2 regions of the Clavibacter quasicaliforniensis genome follow, and region 1 is predicted to be linked to the other one. Evidence: riboswitches for the same ligand, from Rfam matches in the RefSeq annotation. Region 1 holds a riboswitch; the other holds the start of a gene.

Region 1 (8,763 bases):
ATGTCCACCAGCACGCCGAGGCCCAGCTCGTGCGCGCGATCCGCGACCTGCTTCAGCCCCGCCGCGCCGCCGCGGGACGGGTCCACCTGCGAGTGGTCGACCACGTCGTAGCCGTGGTCGGATCCCGGCTCGGCCGCGAGGATCGGGCTGAGGTACACCCAGTCCGCGCCGAGGTCCTTCACGTACGGCAGCTGCTCGGCCACGGCGGCGAGGTCGAACGACTCCCGCACCTGGAACCGGTAGGTGGAGATGGGGGTTCTCAACTGATGTCGCTCCTTGGGTCTGCGGCCGGCCGGTCGGCCTGCGCGTGGGTGAGTACGGCGAGGCTCGCCGCGACCGAGTGGTCGGGCTCCACCTCGGGCTCGGTGTAGGCGCGCAGCACCACGAGCGCCTTGGCCGCCACGTCCACGACGCTACTCGCGCGGAGGGCCGTCGAGTCGGCTCCGACGCCCGCGGTGTCGATCACGGTCTCCCACGCGTCCGCGTACTCGTCCGACGGGAGCGTGAAGGACACGGGCTCGTCGTGCGCGTTGAAGTAGAGGAGGAAGTGCGTGTCGTAGATGTCCTCGCCGCGGCGGTCGCGTCCGCGGATCCCGTTGCCGTTGAGGAACATGCCGATCGCGCGGAGGCCCGACTCCCAGTCGTCGTCCACCATCGGCGTCGCGTCCGCGTCCAGCCACACGATGTCGGGCAGCGGCTCGCCCTCGCCGCGGCGCACGGGCCGTCCGTCGAAGAAGCGCCCGCGACGGAACGTCGGGTGCTCCTTGCGGAGTCGCACGACGGACGCGGTGAACTCGACGAGCGGCTGGTCGGCCTGGTCCCAGTGCACCCAGCTGATCTCGTTGTCCTGCGCGTACGTGTTGTTGTTGCCCTGCTGCGTGCGGCCGAGCTCGTCGCCGTGCAGGATCATCGGCACGCCCTGCGACAGGATCATGGTCGCGAGCATGTTCCGCTGCTGGCGCCCCCGCAGGGTGGCGATGGTCGGGTCGTCGGTCGGCCCCTCCACGCCCATGTTCCAGGAGCGGTTGTGGCTCTCGCCGTCATTGTTGTCCTCGCCGTTGGCCTCGTTGTGCTTCTCGTTGTAGGAGACGAGGTCGGCGATCGTGAAGCCGTCGTGCGCGGTGATGAAGTTGATCGACGCCACCGGCCGGCGCCCCGAGTGCTCGTAGAGGTCGGCGGATCCCGTGATGCGCGCCGCGAACTCGCCGAGCGAGGAGGCCTCGCCGCGCCAGAAGTCGCGGACGGTGTCGCGGTACTTGCCGTTCCACTCGGTCCACTGCGGCGGGAAGTTGCCCACCTGGTAGCCGCCGGGGCCCACGTCCCAGGGCTCGGCGATGAGCTTGACCTGCGACACCACCGGATCCTGCTGCACGAGCTCGAAGAAGGTGGCGAGCTTGTCGACGTCGTAGAACTCGCGCGCGAGCGCCGAGGCCAGGTCGAAGCGGAACCCGTCGACGTGCATCTCGGTGACCCAGTAGCGCAGCGAGTCCATGATCAGCTGCAGCGCGTGCGGGTGGCGCACGTTGAGCGAGTTCCCCGTGCCCGTGTAGTCCATGTAGTAGGTGGGGTCGTCCTCCATGAGTCGGTAGTAGGCCTGGTTGTCGATGCCCTTGAAGGAGAGCGTCGGCCCGAGGTGGTTGCCCTCCGCCGTGTGGTTGTAGACCACGTCGAGGATGACCTCGATGCCGGCGGCGTGGAGCGCGCGCACCATGGACTTGAACTCCTGCACCTGCTGGCCGAGCTCGCCAGTGGACGAGTAGGCGTTGTGCGGCGCGAAGAAGCCGATCGTGTTGTAGCCCCAGTAGTTGCGGAGGCCCTTCTCCAGGAGCGTGTTGTCCTGCACGAACTGGTGCACGGGCATGAGCTCGATGGCGGTGATGCCGAGCTTCTGCAGGTGGTCGATGACGGCGGGGTGCGCGATGCCCGCGTACGTGCCGCGCAGCTCCTCGGGTATCCGGGGGTTCAGCTGCGTGAGCCCCTTCACGTGCGCCTCGTACACGACGGTCTCGCTGTACGGGGTGCGGGGGAGGCGGTCGCCGTCCCAGTCGAAGAACGGGTTGACCACGACGCCGAGCATCATGTGCGGTCCCGAGTCCTCGTCGTTGCGGCTCGACGGGTCGCCGAACTCGTACGCGAACAGCGACGGGTCCCAGTCGAACTCGCCGCACGTGGCCTTGGCGTAGGGATCCAGCAGCAGCTTCGCGGGGTTCGACCGGTGCCCGTTCTCCGGCTCGTAGGGACCGGTGACCCGGTAGCCGTAGCGCTGACCCGGCTGCACGTGCGGGAGGTAGCAGTGCCAGACGTGCGCGTCGACCTCCGTCACGTCCACGCGGGTCTCGGTGCCGTCCTCCTCGATGAGGCACAGCTGCACGCGCTCGGCGATCTCGCTGAAGAGCGCGAAGTTCGTGCCGCTCCCGTCGAAGGTCGCGCCGAGCGGGTAGGGGTTTCCGGGCCAGGTGTGCAAGTGGTCCTCCAGTTGGGTCGACTCGTCCGCCGACGGCGCGCGGGCGTGCGTGCGCGGGGTCCGTCGGGGGCGGGGCAGGCGGTGGATCAGCGTGGGCCGCGACGGCAGGAGGCCGGATGCGACGCAGCGACGCACCAGGGGCGAGGTTACCGCGAGGACGCGGATCGCCCGGCATCCTCGGGGCGCCGCGGGGTACGGTGGGACGCATGACCAACCTCGTCGCACAGCTCGCAGAGAACGTGAAGAACGCCGGAGTGGGGACGGTCTACGGCGACCCCCTCGACATCGACGGCTCGACCATCGTGCCCGTGGCCTTCGCCTGGTACGGATTCGGCGGGGGCAGCGACCTCCCCGACTCCGACGGCAACGTCGCCGGCGGCGGCGGGGGCGGCGGCGCCACCTGGCCCATCGGCGCGTACATCGCCACCGACGGCGAGGTACGGTTCCAGCCCAACGTCATCGCGCTGCTCGCGGTGGCCACGCCCGTCATCTGGATCTCCGGCAAGGTCCTCGTCAAGCTCATCAAGACGCTGAGGTAGTCGGCTCGCACGACCACCGCGGAGCGCGGGTGCCCTCGGGCGCCCGCGCTCCCGTGCGTCCGGGGCGGGCCGCATCCCGAGCCCGCGTCCCGGGCGCGTCGACCGCGCGCTAGGATCGCCTCGAACACGGGAGTCCGGTGAGCCGGGCTGAGAGGAAGACACCCAGTCTTCGACCGTCGAACCTGATCTGGATCATGCCAGCGCAGGGAGGCTTCCATCTCGCACCCGTGCCCTCTTCCACTCATCCGAAGGGCACGTCCAATGACCGCATCACCCTCGTCCACGGCATCCGCCGTCCCCGCCGACGCCGGCGCCCGCGCGCCCCGCTCCGGCCTGCGCGCCCGCTGGCGCGTCATCGACATCGTCGTGGCCAGCGTCCTCGGCGTCGCCTCCGGCCTCGTCTTCGTCATCTGGAACACGGCGTCCGTGCCGGTCGGCGGCTTCTTCCAGCCGCTGCTCCCCGGCCTCCAGGCGCTGGCCGGCGGCGGCTGGCTTTTCGCGGGCGTCCTCACGGGCATCGTGATCCGCAAGCCCGGCGCCGCCCTCTACGGCGAGCTGCTCGCCGCGTTCGTCTCCATGCTGGTCGGCAACGTGTGGGGCGTCGGCACGCTCCTCTCCGGCCTCACGCAGGGCCTCGGCGCGGAGCTCGTGCTCCTCGTCTTCCTCTACGCGAACTGGCGCGCCTACGTCGCCGTGCTCGCGGGCATGGGAGCCGGGCTCGGCATGGCGATCACCGACCTCATCACCTACTACCCGGGATCCACCCCGCTCTTCGCCACGATCTACACGGTCGCCGCGCTCGTCTCGGGCGCGGTCATCGCCGGGCTGCTCTCGTGGCTCGTCGCCCGGGCGCTCGCCCGCACCGGCGCTCTCTCGCGCTTCGCCTCGGGCCGCGACACCGCGGCCCGCGTCTGACCGTGCGGCGGCCGGGCCGTCGCACGCCGTCGGTCGCCGCCTCGCACGTCCCGCTCGCCGGACCCGAGGCGACGGCCGACGCGGCGGGCGGAGCGTCCGTCCGGGCCGAGGGCTGGGGCTGGCGGCACGCGGGCCGGAGCGCCTGGGCGGTCCGCGACGTCGACCTGGTCATCGAGCCGGGGGAGCGGGTGCTGCTCCTCGGAGCGTCCGGCGCGGGGAAGACGACGCTCATGCACGCCCTCGCGGGTGTCCTCGGCGGCGACGACGAGGGGGAGACCCGCGGCAGCCTCCTCGTCGACGGGCAGGATCCGGCCGCCCGCCGGGGCCGCGCGGGGCTCGTGCTGCAGGATCCGGACGCGCAGGTGATCCTCTCCCGCGTCGGCGACGACGTCGCGTTCGGCTGCGAGAACCTCGGCGTCCCGCGCGACGAGATCTGGATCCGCGTCCGCGCCGCGCTCGACGCCGTCGGGCTCGACGTCGCCCTCGACCGCTCGACCACCGCGCTCTCCGGCGGGCAGAAGCAGCGCCTCGCCCTCGCCGGCGTCCTCGCGATGCGGCCCGGGCTCCTCCTCCTCGACGAGCCGACCGCCAACCTCGACCCCGAGGGCGTCGGGGAGGTGCGGCGCGCCGTCGAGTCCGTGGTCGAGCGGAGCGGCGCCACCCTCGTCGTCATCGAGCACCGGGTCGCCGTGTGGCAGGACCTCGTCGACCGGGTCGTCGTGCTCGGAGCGGACGGCGGGATCCTCGCCGACGGCACGCCGGACGACGTCCTCCGCGACCAGGGTGCGTCCCTCGCGGCCGCGGGCGTCTGGGTGCCGGGACGAGAGCCCGCCGCGCCCGGCCGGGAGCGTGCCGCGTCCGCGCCGCTCCTCCGCGCGGACGGCCTCACGATCGGCAGGGGCGGCGCGCGCGGCACCGCGGTCGCCGACGGGATCGGCGTCGCGCTCGCGTCCGGCCGCGTCACCGCCCTCACCGGCCCGAACGGCGGCGGCAAGAGCACGCTCGCGCTCACGCTCGGCGGCCTGCTGCCCGCGCTGTCCGGCCGGCTCCTCGCCGAGCCGGCCCTCGCCGACGGCCTCGGCGCGGATCCCGCCGCCTGGCGCTCGCGCGAGCTCGCGGCGCGCATCGGAACTGTGTTCCAGGATCCGGAGCACCAGTTCCTCGCCGGCACCGTGCGCGCCGAGCTCGAGGTGGGGCCGCGTGCGGTGGGCATGGATCCCGCCGACGCCGCCCGCCGCGTCGACGAGCTGCTCGTGCGCCTGCGACTCGACTGCCTCGCGCAGGCGAACCCCTTCACCCTCTCCGGCGGGGAGAAGCGACGCCTGTCGGTGGCGACCGCCCTCGCGACCGCGCCGCGCCTCCTCGTCCTCGACGAGCCGACGTTCGGGCAGGACGCCCGCACCTGGGCCGAGCTCGTCGCGCTCCTCGCCGACCTCGTCGACCGCGACGGCGTCGGGGTCCTCGCCGTCACGCACGACGCCGACCTCGTCCGCGCGCTGGCGGACGACGTCCTCCTCCTCGACGCCGCCTCCGGCCGGGCGGCCCGCCTGGAGGTCGTGCGATGAGCGCCGCCCCGTCCGTCGTCGCCCCCACCGCTCGCGCCACCGGCCTCGCCGCCGTCAACCCCGTCGCGCGCCTCGCAGCCGCCCTCGTGCTGACCCTGGTCCTCGTGCTGAGCCTCGACGTGGTCTCCGCGGGCGCGGCGCTGCTGCTCGAGCTGCTCCTCCTGCCGTTCGCGGGGATCCGGCCGCTCGCCCTCCTCGTCCGAGGGATCCCGATCTGGATCGCGGCCCCCGGTGCGGGCCTCACGATCCTGCTCTACGGACGCACGTCCGGCGAGGTGTACGCGCAGTTCCTGCTCGTTGTCGTCAGCGAGGGCTCGGTGCTGCTCGCGGTGGCGACCACGCTGCGCGTGCTGGCGATCGGCGTCGCGTCGCTCGTGCTCTTCACGGACGTGGATCCCACGGACCTCGCCGACGGCCTGGCCCAGGTCGCGCGCCTGCCGTCCCGGTTCGTCCTCGGAGCGCTCGCGGGCGTCCGGCTCGTCGGCCTCCTCCTCGACGACTGGCGCTCGCTCGAGCTCGCCCGGCGCGCACGGGGCGTCGCCGACCGCGGCCGCATCCGCCGGTTCGCCGGGCAGGCCTTCGCGCTCCTCGTTCTCTCGATCCGCCGCGGCAGCAAGCTGGCCACCGCGATGGAGGCCCGCGGGTTCGGCGGCTCCATTGCGCGCACGTGGGCCAGGCCCAGCGTCGTCGGTCGGCGCGAGGTGCTCGTCGTGACCGTCGCCGTGCTCGTGGCCGCCTGCGCGGTGACGGCCGCCGTCGCCGCCGGGACGTGGGGCTCCGTTGCGGCCTGACGCGGGGGAGCGTCGCCCGGCGCTGGTCCTCGTCGACGGCCCGTCCGGCTCCGGCAAGTCGACCCTCGCCGACGTCCTCGTCCGCGACGGCGAGCCGGACGCGGGGCTGCCGCCGGGAGCGCAGCTCCTGCGGCTCGACGACGTCTACCCCGGCTGGGACGGCCTCGAGGCGGCGTCCCGGCACCTCGAGCGCCACGTGCTGCAGGAGATGCATCACGGCGGACGCCCCCGGTGGCGCCGCTGGGACTGGGCCTCCGACGCGCCCGCGGAGTGGCACGACCTCGACCCGGCACGCCCGCTCGTGGTCGAGGGCTGCGGATCCCTGACGCGCATCGCCGCGGGCCTCGCCACGCGCCGCATCTGGGTCGAGGCCGACGACGCCGTGCGCCGGGCCCGCGCCATCGCGCGCGACGGCGAGTCCTTCGCCGTCGAGTGGGAGCGCTGGGACGCGCAGTGGCTCGCGCACGTCGACCGGGAGGATCCGCGGGCCTTGGCCGACGTCGTCGTCCGCACGGACGCCGTCACGGCGGCCGGGTAGCCTGATGCCATGACCGATTCCGCACCGTCCGACGTCCGCTACCTCGCCGTCTTCGCCGACGGCCCCCTCGAGGGCACCACCGAGACCCGCGTCCTCGTCGACGGCCAGCACGACGAGACCATCAGCACGATGTCGGCAGTGGAGGGCAAGGAGTCGCTCTTCCAGTACCGCGCGGGCGAGGTGTCCGAGGTCGCGGGCGAGCAGCGGGTCACCTACACGTACGTGGCCGACGGCAGCGACGACGTCCTCGGCGAGGGCGACGACGAGTCCCTCGAGCTCTGACACCCGGCACGCCCGGCGCCTGAGCGCCTCCCCACGACCCCGGACCGCGATGCGGCAGCCGGGGTCGTCGTGCGTCCGGGCCGCTTCGGGGCCTCAGGTTCGGGGCCTCAGGCCCAGCCGAGCTCGTGCAGCCGGTCGTCGTCGATGCCGTGGAAGTGCGCGATCTCGTGCACGAGCGTGACGTGCACGAGGTCGCGCAGCGCGTCCAGGTCCTCCGCCTCGTGCAGGTGCGGCTCGCGGTAGACGACGATGCGGTCCGGCATCTCGCCGAACCCGTACTGCCCGCGCTCCGTCATGGCGACGCCGTCGTAGAGGCCGAGCAGGTCGAGCGAGCCGTCCTCGGGCCGGTCCTCGACGACGAAGACGACGTTGTCGAGCCCGTCGACCATCTCGTCCGGCAGCGCGTCGAGCTCGTCGACGACCAGTCGCTCGAAGTCGTCGGGTTCGCAGTGCAGCACGGATCCAGCCTCGCACACGCGCATGCGGCGGAGCCCGGTCGCGGCGAGGCCCGGCCATGCGGGCCGGAGGAGACGACGGAGGGGGAGACGACGGAGGGTGAGACGACGAAAGGGCCGGGACCCTCTCGGATCCCGGCCCTTCCCGGTGGGGTGGACGACGGGGCTCGAACCCGCGACTTCCGGCTCCACAAGCCAGCGCTCTGCCAACTGAGCTACGCCCACCATGCGGCCGATCCCGCTCTCGCGGACGGCCATGGAAGAGGATACTACAGCCGCGGAGCCCACGCGGACGTCACGTCCGCGGAGATGGCCTGCACGTCGTCAGTGGCGGGTCCCGGCGCCGGGACGAACGCCGCGCGCCGGTAGTACTCCAGCTCGCGGATCGACTCGAGGATGTCGGCGAGGGCGCGGTGTCCGCCGTTCTTCGCGGGGGAGTTGAAGTAGATCCGGGGGAACCACTCCTTGGCGAGCACCTTGATGGAGGAGACGTCGACGCTGCGGTAGTGGAGGTGCGCGTCGACGCGGGGCATGTACTTCGCGAGGAACGCGCGGTCGGTGCCGATGGTGTTGCCCGCGATGGGGGCCTTGCCGCCGTTCGGCACGTGCTGCAGCAGGTACTCGAGCACCGCGAACTCGGCGTCGGCCAGGCTCACGCCCGCCGGGATCTCCTCGAGCAGCCCCGAGGAGCGGTGCATCTCGGTGACGAACTCGCCCATGTTGGCGAGCGCCGCGGGATCGGGGTTGATCACGATCGTGAAGCCGTCGTCGACGGGCACGAGGTCGAAGTCGGTGACGACCACCGCGACCTCCACCAGCTCGTCGATCGCGAGGTCGAGCCCCGTCATCTCGCAGTCGATCCACACCAGCCGGTCCGCGTTGTTGCCCATCCCCCGATCCTATCGGCGGGCCGGGGCGGCCCCGATGCGCCGCCTACCATGGGGGAGTGATCACCCTCCTCGCCGTCCTCCTCATCGTCAACGGCGTCTGGAACGTCGTCGTCTGGCCGCAGTTCCTCAAGCGCGTCGCGAAGGATCCCCGTGCCCGAGCCGCCGACGGGTCCCGCACGCCGTTCTTCACCGTGCACCTCGTGCTGGTCTCGGTCTCGCTGCTCCTCGCCCTCGTGTCGATCGTCGCCGCCGTCGCGGCGTTCCTCTCCTGACGCCCGGCGAGGGCGCGCCAGCGGCGGACGCCGCGCCCGCGGGAGCGGAGAC
Region 2 (8,763 bases), 750 kb from region 1:
GTGGCCACCCCGTAGACGAGCAGCGTGAGCGCGAACACCTGGCGGCGGCCGATCCGGTCGGCGACCAGGCCGCCGACGCTCGCGCCGATGGCCATGCCGAGGAACCCGGCGGATGCGACGAACCCGAGCTGCCCGGCGTCCGCCTTCCACACGACGGCCAGCTGCGCGATCACGAACGAGATGAGCCCGACGTCCATCGCGTCGAGCGCCCAGCCGACGCCGCTGCCGCCGAGGATGCGGGAGTGGGCGCGGGTCCAGGGGAGTCCGTCGAGGCGCTGGGCGCGCGTGCGCGGCGGGGTGGTCGTGGTCATGGTCCTGGCTTCCGGGAGGGCGCTCTGGCGGTCGCGCGCCTCGCGGGGAGAGGGGAGGCGCTCGCGGTGGGTCGAGCGTAGCGCCGGGGCGGGCCGCAGCCCGCCCCGCGGCGTCAGAGCTGGCGGACCCGCTCCGCCAGGCGCTCGAACGCCGCCGCGTGCGTGACCCGCAGCGCGTCCCACGACGCCGTCATGTCGACCTGCTCGGGATCCGCGACCACCTCCGCGAAGCCGTGCTGCGCGCGCGGCACCGCGTCGCCCGGCAGCACGAGCGACTGGATGAACGCGCCCGTGTCCTCCGAGAACGTGAGCGTGTGGCTCGCGACGTTGCGGTGCCAGTCGTCCGACGGCCACGACAGGAACGCCACGTGGCGCGGAGCGACGCCCGTCTCCGACGCCGACACGTAGCTGCCGTAGTGCTCCTCGCCGGGCGACAGGATCTTGTAGGAGCCGTTGTCGAGGTACACCAGCAGGGCCTCGTCGAACGGCTTCTCGCCGTACATCGCGGTGTAGCGGAGCGCGTGCACGAGCACCGGTGCGCCGAGCGGCACCGGGAGCGCGGCCGCCGGGGTGGCGGTCGGCGCCGCGACGGACGCGGGGGCGGCCGGGCGCAGGAACTCCCCGTCGGTCACGTGCGCGCCCCAGGTGGTGGCGTCGACGGGGTCGTCGCCGTCCTCCAGCACCGCGATGTGCTCCATCGGCGCGTGGGCCGTGGCACCGTGCCAGTGCTCCTCGCCGGCCTCGATGTACACGGATCCGCCGGGCCCGACCTCGACGACCTCGCCACCGCGCGTGCCCACCCGGGCGATGCCCGAGGTCACGTGCAGCGTCTGGCCGAGGACGTGGGAGTGCCACACGGTGCGGGCGCCGGCCGCGAAGGTGACGGCCGCGACGACCGCGCGCTGCTCGGGGGTCTGCGGGGTGGAGAGCCAGCGGAGGCGGACCTCGCCCGTGAACTGGTGGTCGGGCATCGTGACGGCGGGGGTCTCAGCCTGGACGCGCATGCGGTGTCCTCTCTGTCGGGCACGAGGGTGCCCGGGTCGTGGAACGGGGAGCCCCGGCGCGGTGGTCGCGTCGGGGCACGGGCATCCTCCCGCGGGTGCCGCTGGGAGGGGGCCGGGGCGTCCCCAGGCGCGTGCGGGATCCGCGTCACGCGTCCGCCGCCCCGGTTCAGCCGAGCGCCTCAGCCGAGCGCCTCAGCCGAGCGCCTCCGGGGCGCGGAAGAAGTCGCGCTCGTACGCCGACGACAGGCGGGACGCCTCGAGCATCGCGGCCCGCCGGGTCGGACCCGCGATCACCGCCGCCTCGTCCACCAGCTCGCAGGCGCGCCGCGTGGCCGCCGCGAAACCCGGATCCGCGTACGTCGCCAGCCACGCCGCGTACGGATGGGCCTCGCCCGCGGAGGCCGCCGCGGATCCCGCCGTCCGGAGCCTGGTGCCCACGTCCGCGTAGATCGTGAAGCAGGGGAGCAGAGCCGCGACGAGCACCGAGTAGTCGCTCGTCGCGGCGTGCGCGAGCAGGTGGTCGACGTAGGCGCGCGTCACCGGTGCGGCGACCGCGGGCGCGGGATGCCGGGACAGCCACTCCTCGTGCAGCGCCGACTCGGCGGCGATCGCGTCGGCGGCGCCGCGCGCCCACACGACCTGCGCGTCGGGCGTCGGCGCGAGCTGGCTCGCCCGGGCGAGCACCCGCGAGTACGCCCGCAGGTAGATCGCGTCCTGCGCGAGGTAATGCGAGAACCACGCCTCGGGCAGGGTGCCGTCGCCGAGGCGGCGGACGAAGGGGAGGTCGTCGATCTCGCGGCGGAGGTCGGCGGATCCGGCCCACATCTCCGCGGAGATCGGCCCGGCGTGGGTGCCGGCCGCGTCCCACAGCGCGCGCAGGTGGTCGAGCGGGCCGGCACCGGATCCGACCTCGAGGTCCTCGGCGTGCGCGAGCGATCCGGTGAGCCAGGCCTTCGCCTCCGTCAGCGCGTTCAGCCAGTCGCCGCGCCGCGGGTGCAGGGTCGCGAGCGCGCTGGAGAGGGAGCAGCCGGTGCCGTGCGTGCTGGTCGTCGCGATGCGCGGGCCGTCGACGACGGTCACCGACGGATCCGCGCCGCCCGCACCCGGGGTGACGAGCGCGTCCGGGCAGTCGTCGACGCGCAGGTGCCCGCCCTTGACGACCACGCGGACGCCGTGCCGCGCCGCGAGGGCCCGGCCCTGCGCGAGAGCCTCGTCCCAGCCGTCGGCCTCGCGCTCGCCGAGGAGCACGGCGAGCTCGGGCAGGTTCGGCGTGACGACGTCGGCGAGCGGCAGCAGGCGCCGGAGCGCCTCGGTCGCGTCGGCGTCGAGGAGGGCGTCGCCGGACTGGGCGACCATCACCGGATCCAGCACCACGACCGGCGGGCGCACCGCGCGCAGCCAGTCGGCGACCTCGTCGACCACGGCGGCGGATCCGAGCATGCCGACCTTCACGGCGTCGATCACGACGTCGTCGGACACCGCGTCGAGCTGCGCGCGCAGGAACGCGACGGGCGGCACGTGGATCTCCCGCACGCCCGTCGTGTTCTGCGCGACGAGCGCCGTGACGACGGCCATGCCGTAGCCGCCGTTCGCCGCGATGGACTTGAGGTCGGCCTGGATGCCGGCGCCGCCCGTGGGATCCGTGCCGGCGATGCTGAGGACGCGGGGGACGCGGGTGGGGTCGGCTGCTGCGGGTGGCGCGGCGCTCGCCGTGTCGGCAGGATCCGCGCCGGGCGCGTCGGGTCCCGTCGCCTCCGCGGGCCCGGCCGCGGTCACGCCGGCGCGCACCCGCGCCCACGCCTCCGCCAGCTCGCGCGCCGCGGCGCACGGGTCCTCCGCCGCGCAGATCGCCGACACGACGGCCGTCCCCGCGCCGCCCGCCGCCGCGATCGCCTCGACGTCGCGCACGTCGACCCCGCCGATCGCGACGCACGGGACGGGGGAGAGCCCCGCGATGATCCCGAACCCGTCGTGCCCGAGCGGCGTCGGGTGGTCGGGCTTGGTGCTCGTGGGGCGGATCACGCCGACGCCGAGGTAGTCGACCGTGCCGGCCGGCATCGTACGCACCGCCTCGACGTGGGCGGGCGTGTTCGCGGTGAGGCCCACGACGAGGCGGCGATCCGGGCTCGCGGCGTCGAGCATCCGGCGCACGAGGTCGGCCGGCACGTCCGACTGGCCCACGTGCACGCCGTCCACGCGCGCACCGCGGGCGAGCGCGGCGAGCACCACGTCGACGCGGTCGTCGACGAGCAGCAGCGGACGCCGTGCGGATGGATGCGCGGCCGCATGGGCGTCGATGGCCTCCGCGGCCGCGACCACCGTCGCCAGCAGCTCGGCCGCGCTCGCGCGCTTGTCGCGGATCTGCACCGTCGTCGCCCCGCCCGCCACCGCCGCGGCGACGACCGCGGGCACGCCGCGCGCGCCGCACAGCGCGGGATCGGTGACGAGGTAGACGGAGAGGTCGAGCCCGCTCACGAGAGGCGCTCGCGCTGGGCGACGAGCTCGGGCGTGACGGCGTCGAGCGCGTCGAGCAGCCCGACCGCGAAGGATCCCGGCCCGCGCGCCCCCTCCGCGGCGATCTCCGCCGCGACCGTGTACACGCTCGTCGCGGCGACGGCGGCCCGCAGCGGATCCGGATCCAGCGACGCGAACGCCGCCATCACGGCCCCGAGCGCGCAGCCGCCACCCGTGACCTTCGTGAGCAGCGCGTCGCCGGTGTGCACCCGGACGACCCGGTGGCCGTCCGTGATGTGGTCGACCGGCCCCGAGATCGCGACCACCGTGCCGAAGGTGCGCGCCAGCAGCGTGGCGGCGTCGAGCGCGGCCTCGACCTCGTCGGTGGCGTCGACCCCGCGGCCGCCCGCGCCGCCGGTCGCGAGCGCGATGATCTCGGACGCGTTGCCGCGCACGACCGTCGGCGACAGCGCCACGAGCTCGTGCGTGAGCCGCGTCCGCACGGGCAGGGCGCCGACCGCGACGGGATCCAGCACCCACGGCGTCCCCGCCTCGCGCGCCGCGTGCGCGGCCTCGACCGCGGCCTCCCGCTGCTCCGCGTGCGGCGTGCCGAGGTTGACGAGCAGGCCCGACGCGATCCGCGCGAACGGCCCCGCCTCGGTCGGCACGTCCGTCATCGCGGGCGCGGCGCCCAGCGCGAGGAGGACGTTCGCGGTGAAGCCGGTGACGACCGCGTTGGTGATGCACTGCACGAGCGGTTGGCGCTCCCGCAGCAGGAGGAGGAGATCCGCCGATGCGGTCCCCGTCCCCGTGATCTCGTGGGCCGATGGGCGCGCAGCGCTCATGATGACATCCCTCCGCCGGTGCGAACCGGATCAGGTGCGACGGGTCTCATCTCAGCCCTCGTGGGCACCCCGTGTCAGGGATCCACCCTAGGGGGAGCGCGCGGGAGCGTGCCTAAGCCGGGCGGTCGCCCCCGGCCCCGACCTCACGTGCTCGCTGGAGTCGGCTGGCGACGAACCGCGCGACCGCGAGGATCAGGCCGATCAGCACGGCGGCGAGACCCAGCACGATCGCCGCCTTCTCGAACGACGTCATCCCCGTGATCCGCAGGTACAGCGACGTGTCGATCTCCCCGTAGAGGGCGTCGAACATCGAGAAGCGATGGAGGTAGCCGAGCCCCGCCGTCGCCGCCGCCGCCATGCCCGCGCCGATCAGCAGGGCGGAGATCACGGCCGAGGACCGCGATGCCGGCCCGGCGGAGGCGCGCCTCAGGCCAGCCCCGCCACGTCGAGCACCCACGCGTAGTCGTTGGCGCGCTCGCGCCACGCGTCGTAGCGGCCCGACTTGCCGCCGTGGCCGGCCTGCATCTCGGTGCGCAGCAGCACGGGCGCGCCGACCTCGCGGAGGCGGGCCGTCCACTTCGCGGGCTCGACGTAGAGCACGCGCGTGTCGTTGAGGCTCGTGACCGCGAGGATCCGCGGGTACTGCACGCCCTCGCGCACGTTCTCGTACGGCGTGTACGACTTCATGTACGCGTACACCTCGGGGTCGTGCAGCGGGTCGCCCCACTCGTCCCACTCGATCACGGTGAGCGGCAGCGACGGGTCGAGGATGCTCGTGAGCGCGTCCACGAACGGCACGCCCGCGAGGATCCCGGCGAACCGATCCGGCGCGATGTTCGCGACCGCGCCCATCAGGAGTCCGCCCGCGCTGCGGCCCTCGGCCACGAGCTTCTCGGGGCTCGTCCACCCGCGCGCGATGAGGTGGTCGGCGGCCGCGACGAAGTCGGTGAACGTGTTCTTCTTGGTGAGCGTCTTGCCCTCGTCGTACCAGCGCCGACCCATCTCGCCGCCGCCGCGCACGTGCGCGATGACGAAGGCCATGCCCCGGTCGAGCAGCGACAGCCGGGCGATGGAGAACGACGGGTCGATGCTCGCCTCGTAGGAGCCGTAGCCGTAGAGCAGGAGCGGCGCGGGCGTGCCGGGGTGCACGAGGCCGCGCTTGTAGATCACGGACAGCGGGATCTCCGTGCCGTCCTCCGCGGTCGCCCACTCGCGGGTCTGCACGTAGTCGTCGGGGTCGTAGCCGCCGCGCACCGGCTGCTGCTTGAGCAGGCGCAGCTCCCGGGTCGCGAGCACGTAGTCGTAGGTGGTGGCCGGGGTCGCGAGGCTCGTGTAGCCGAGGCGGACGGTGGGCTGCGCGAACTCGGGGTTGCCCGCGGTGCCGACCGTGTAGATCGGCTCGTCGAACGCGATCTCGTGCAGCTGCTCGCCGTCGAGCACGCGGTCGAAGGGGATCACGCCGACGCGGGTGAGGCCCTCGCGGCGGTAGGAGATCACGAGGTGGTCGGCGAACGCGCTGGCGTCCTCGAGGCGCACCTCGTCGTCGTGGGGGATGACGACCTGGCGGTCGGTCGTGGAGGTCGGGTCGTCGGCGGGTACGTCGATCAGCTCGAAGTTGGTGGCGCCGTCGTTGTGCAGGATGAGGAGCCGGTCGGATCCGTCGATGACCGCGTGGTCGACGTCGTACTCGACCCCGTGGCGGCGCGGCCACACCGAGCGGAACGTGCCCGTGGGATCCCCGGCGTCGAGCAGCAGCACCTCCGTGGTGATCTTCGAGCCGACGTAGATGGTGAGGTACTGGCGGCTGCGCGTCATGCCGAAGCCGACGAAGTAGCTCTCGTCGGGCTCGGTGAAGACCTTCACGTCCTGCGACGCGGGGGTGCCGACGCGGTGGCGCCACACGGTGTCCGGGCGCCAGGCGTCGTCGACCGTGACGTAGAAGAGGTGGTCGCCGTGCGCCGAGAACGTGGCGCCGTGGCTGGTGCCGGGGATCTCGTCGGCGAGGTCCTCGCCCGTGGTCAGGTCACGGATCTTGAGCGTGAACCGCTCGTCGCCCTCGGTGTCGGTGGAGTAGGCGAGGAGCGATCCGTCGGGGCTGACCTCGAACGCGCCGAGGGAGAAGAACTCGTGGCCGTCCGCCTCGGCGTTGGAGTCGAGGAGCACCTGCTCGCCGGGGACCGAGACGCCGTCGGCCGCGGGCTCGATGGCGGGCGGCGTCCAGTCGTCGGGGCCGGCGACGGGACGGCGGCAGCGGATCGCGTACTGCGATCCCTCGACCGTGCGTGCGTAGTACCACCAGTCGCCCTCGCGGACGGGGACCGAGAGGTCGGTCTCCTGCGTGCGGTCCTTGATCTCCGTGAAGATCCGCTCGCGCAGCGACGCCAGGTGCGCGGTCGCGCCTTCCGTGTACGCGTTCTCGGCCTCGAGGTGCGCGATGACCCGCGCGTCGTCCTTGTCGCGCAGCCACTCGTAGCGGTCCACGAACGTGTCGCCGTGGAACGTGCGCTCGATCGGGCGCTGCTCCGCGACGGGAGGGGTGGAGGGGGAGTCGGATGCGGGGGAGGAGACGGCCGGGACGGCGGGGTCGGTCATCCCGCCAGCCTACCGACGGGGGACGACAGGGCCCCGGCCTCCTCCGAGGATCAGGAGGTGATCGGCCCGGCCTCGCGAGGACCGGTCGCGCCCGGCGTGGTCACCGCGCCGAGCGTGCTCGAGCGAGTGGCGAGGCGGGCGACGGCCTGCAGCGGGATCGACAGCCAGCCGGGCCGGTTGCGCACCTCGTAGATCGCCTCGTAGACGGCCTTGTCGATCTCGAACGCGTCGAGCAGGGCCCGGTTCGCGCGGAGGTCGGTGCCCGAGCGGGCGATGTAGCCGTCGACGAACGCGCGGCGGGCCGCGGACGCCCACGCGGCGGCGGACTTGCCGGGGTGCGCGAGCGCGTAGGAGCCGGCGACGTAGTCGAACGAGCGGAGCATTCCCGCGACGTCGCGGAGCGTGACGTCGGGGAGCGAGCGCTCGTGCATCGGCCGGAGCGGCTCGCCCTCGAAGTCGAGGAGCACCCAGCCGCGGTTCGGCACCGAGAGCACCTGGCCGAGGTGGTAGTCGCCGTGGATGCGCTGCAGCTTCGGCCACTCGCCCTTCTCGGCGGCGTCGTACACGCTCGAAATGGCGTCGTGGAACGCGGCGATCTCGGGGACCTCGCGCTCGGCCGTCGCGTGGCGGCGGCGGAAGCTGACCATGATCCCCTCGATGACGTCGGGGGTGGCCTCGACGGTGGGGAGCGCGGCCGCCAGCGTGGCGTGCACGTCGGCCGTCGCCTCGCCGAGCGCGCGGGCCTCGGCCTGGAAGTCGGCGTCGGCCTCGGCGGCGCGGAGCGCGACGCGCCAGGCGTCGGTCACCCCGGGCAGGAACTCCTGCGCGAAGGCGACGTGCCCGATGGCGCGTCCCTCCTCGCGGCCGGAGTCGCTCCACTCGGCGAGCACGCTGCCCATGGTCTGCGGCACGAGCCGGGATCCGGCGCCCGCGATGGCGGACTGGAGCACGACGTCCGGGTTCTCGCCGTGGTGCAGCGCGCGGAACACCTTGACGATCATCGGGTTCACGGCGTGGCCGTCGGCCGAGACCATGTCGTAGATGATCGACGTGTTCGACTGCTCGCCCGAGAGCACGTGGGATCCGACGACGGTCGCGATCTCCACGCCCGGCTGGCGCTGGCCGCGCGCGGTCGCGCCGAGCGACGTCTCGTCGACGTCGGCGTCGCGGTCGTCGAGGATCGTGCGGATGAGGGCCCACGCGTACGCGGGGTCGTGGGGGCCGTCGTAGACGTGCAGCTCGACGCCGTCGTCCTCGACGGTGGTGCCGATGTGGAAGGGCTTCAGCTCCTCCAGCGGCGCCTGCCGGTAGGTGAGCGGCACCTGGTACAGCACGGGCTTCGCGCTGCCGTGGTCGATGATCAGGTGCGTCTCGATGCGGGCGAACCAGCCCTCGTCGCTGAAGCTCCAGCCGCCGATGCGCTCGAGGCGCGGCTCGGTGCCCTTCGAGGCGAACCAGCGCTGCTCGCGCATCCACGCGGCGAGGAAGTCCGGGATGACGCTGAGGTCGTGGTGCTGCATGTCAGGCCACCTTCGCGGTCACGTCGGCGAGCGACGG

What was found. A riboswitch is a leader RNA that binds a small molecule or an ion and turns the genes downstream of it on or off. The one in region 1 is predicted to bind thiamine pyrophosphate.
Region 2: linked by a shared signal. The riboswitch ahead of thiM (hydroxyethylthiazole kinase) and the one ahead of NL142_RS07565 (ECF transporter S component) in region 1 are both predicted to bind thiamine pyrophosphate.

Annotation. Positions count from the first base shown of each region.
Region 1 covers NZ_CP139624.1:1,570,969-1,579,731, forward strand. Annotated here, with positions in the region: gene treY (malto-oligosyltrehalose synthase) at 1-263, opposite strand, end outside; gene glgX (glycogen debranching protein GlgX) at 260-2,464, opposite strand; gene NL142_RS07560 (hypothetical protein) at 2,671-3,003, shown strand; TPP riboswitch at 3,129-3,229, shown strand; gene NL142_RS07565 (ECF transporter S component) at 3,265-3,918, shown strand; gene NL142_RS07570 (ABC transporter ATP-binding protein) at 3,921-5,483, shown strand; gene NL142_RS07575 (energy-coupling factor transporter transmembrane component T family protein) at 5,480-6,274, shown strand; gene NL142_RS07580 (nucleoside/nucleotide kinase family protein) at 6,264-6,812, shown strand; gene NL142_RS07585 (hypothetical protein) at 6,822-7,094, shown strand; gene NL142_RS07590 (metallopeptidase family protein) at 7,202-7,552, opposite strand; tRNA gene NL142_RS07595 (tRNA-His) at 7,699-7,774, opposite strand; gene orn (oligoribonuclease) at 7,819-8,439, opposite strand; gene NL142_RS07605 (SCO4848 family membrane protein) at 8,496-8,711, shown strand.
Region 2 covers NZ_CP139624.1:2,317,900-2,326,662, reverse strand. Annotated here, with positions in the region: gene NL142_RS11095 (MFS transporter) at 1-311, opposite strand, end outside; gene NL142_RS11090 (cupin domain-containing protein) at 425-1,315, opposite strand; gene NL142_RS11085 (bifunctional hydroxymethylpyrimidine kinase/phosphomethylpyrimidine kinase) at 1,508-3,790, opposite strand; gene thiM (hydroxyethylthiazole kinase) at 3,787-4,614, opposite strand; TPP riboswitch at 4,605-4,696, opposite strand; gene NL142_RS11075 (hypothetical protein) at 4,727-5,002, opposite strand; gene NL142_RS11070 (S9 family peptidase) at 5,041-7,206, opposite strand; gene NL142_RS11065 (maltokinase N-terminal cap-like domain-containing protein) at 7,257-8,726, opposite strand; gene NL142_RS11060 (mycoredoxin) at 8,728-8,763, opposite strand, start outside.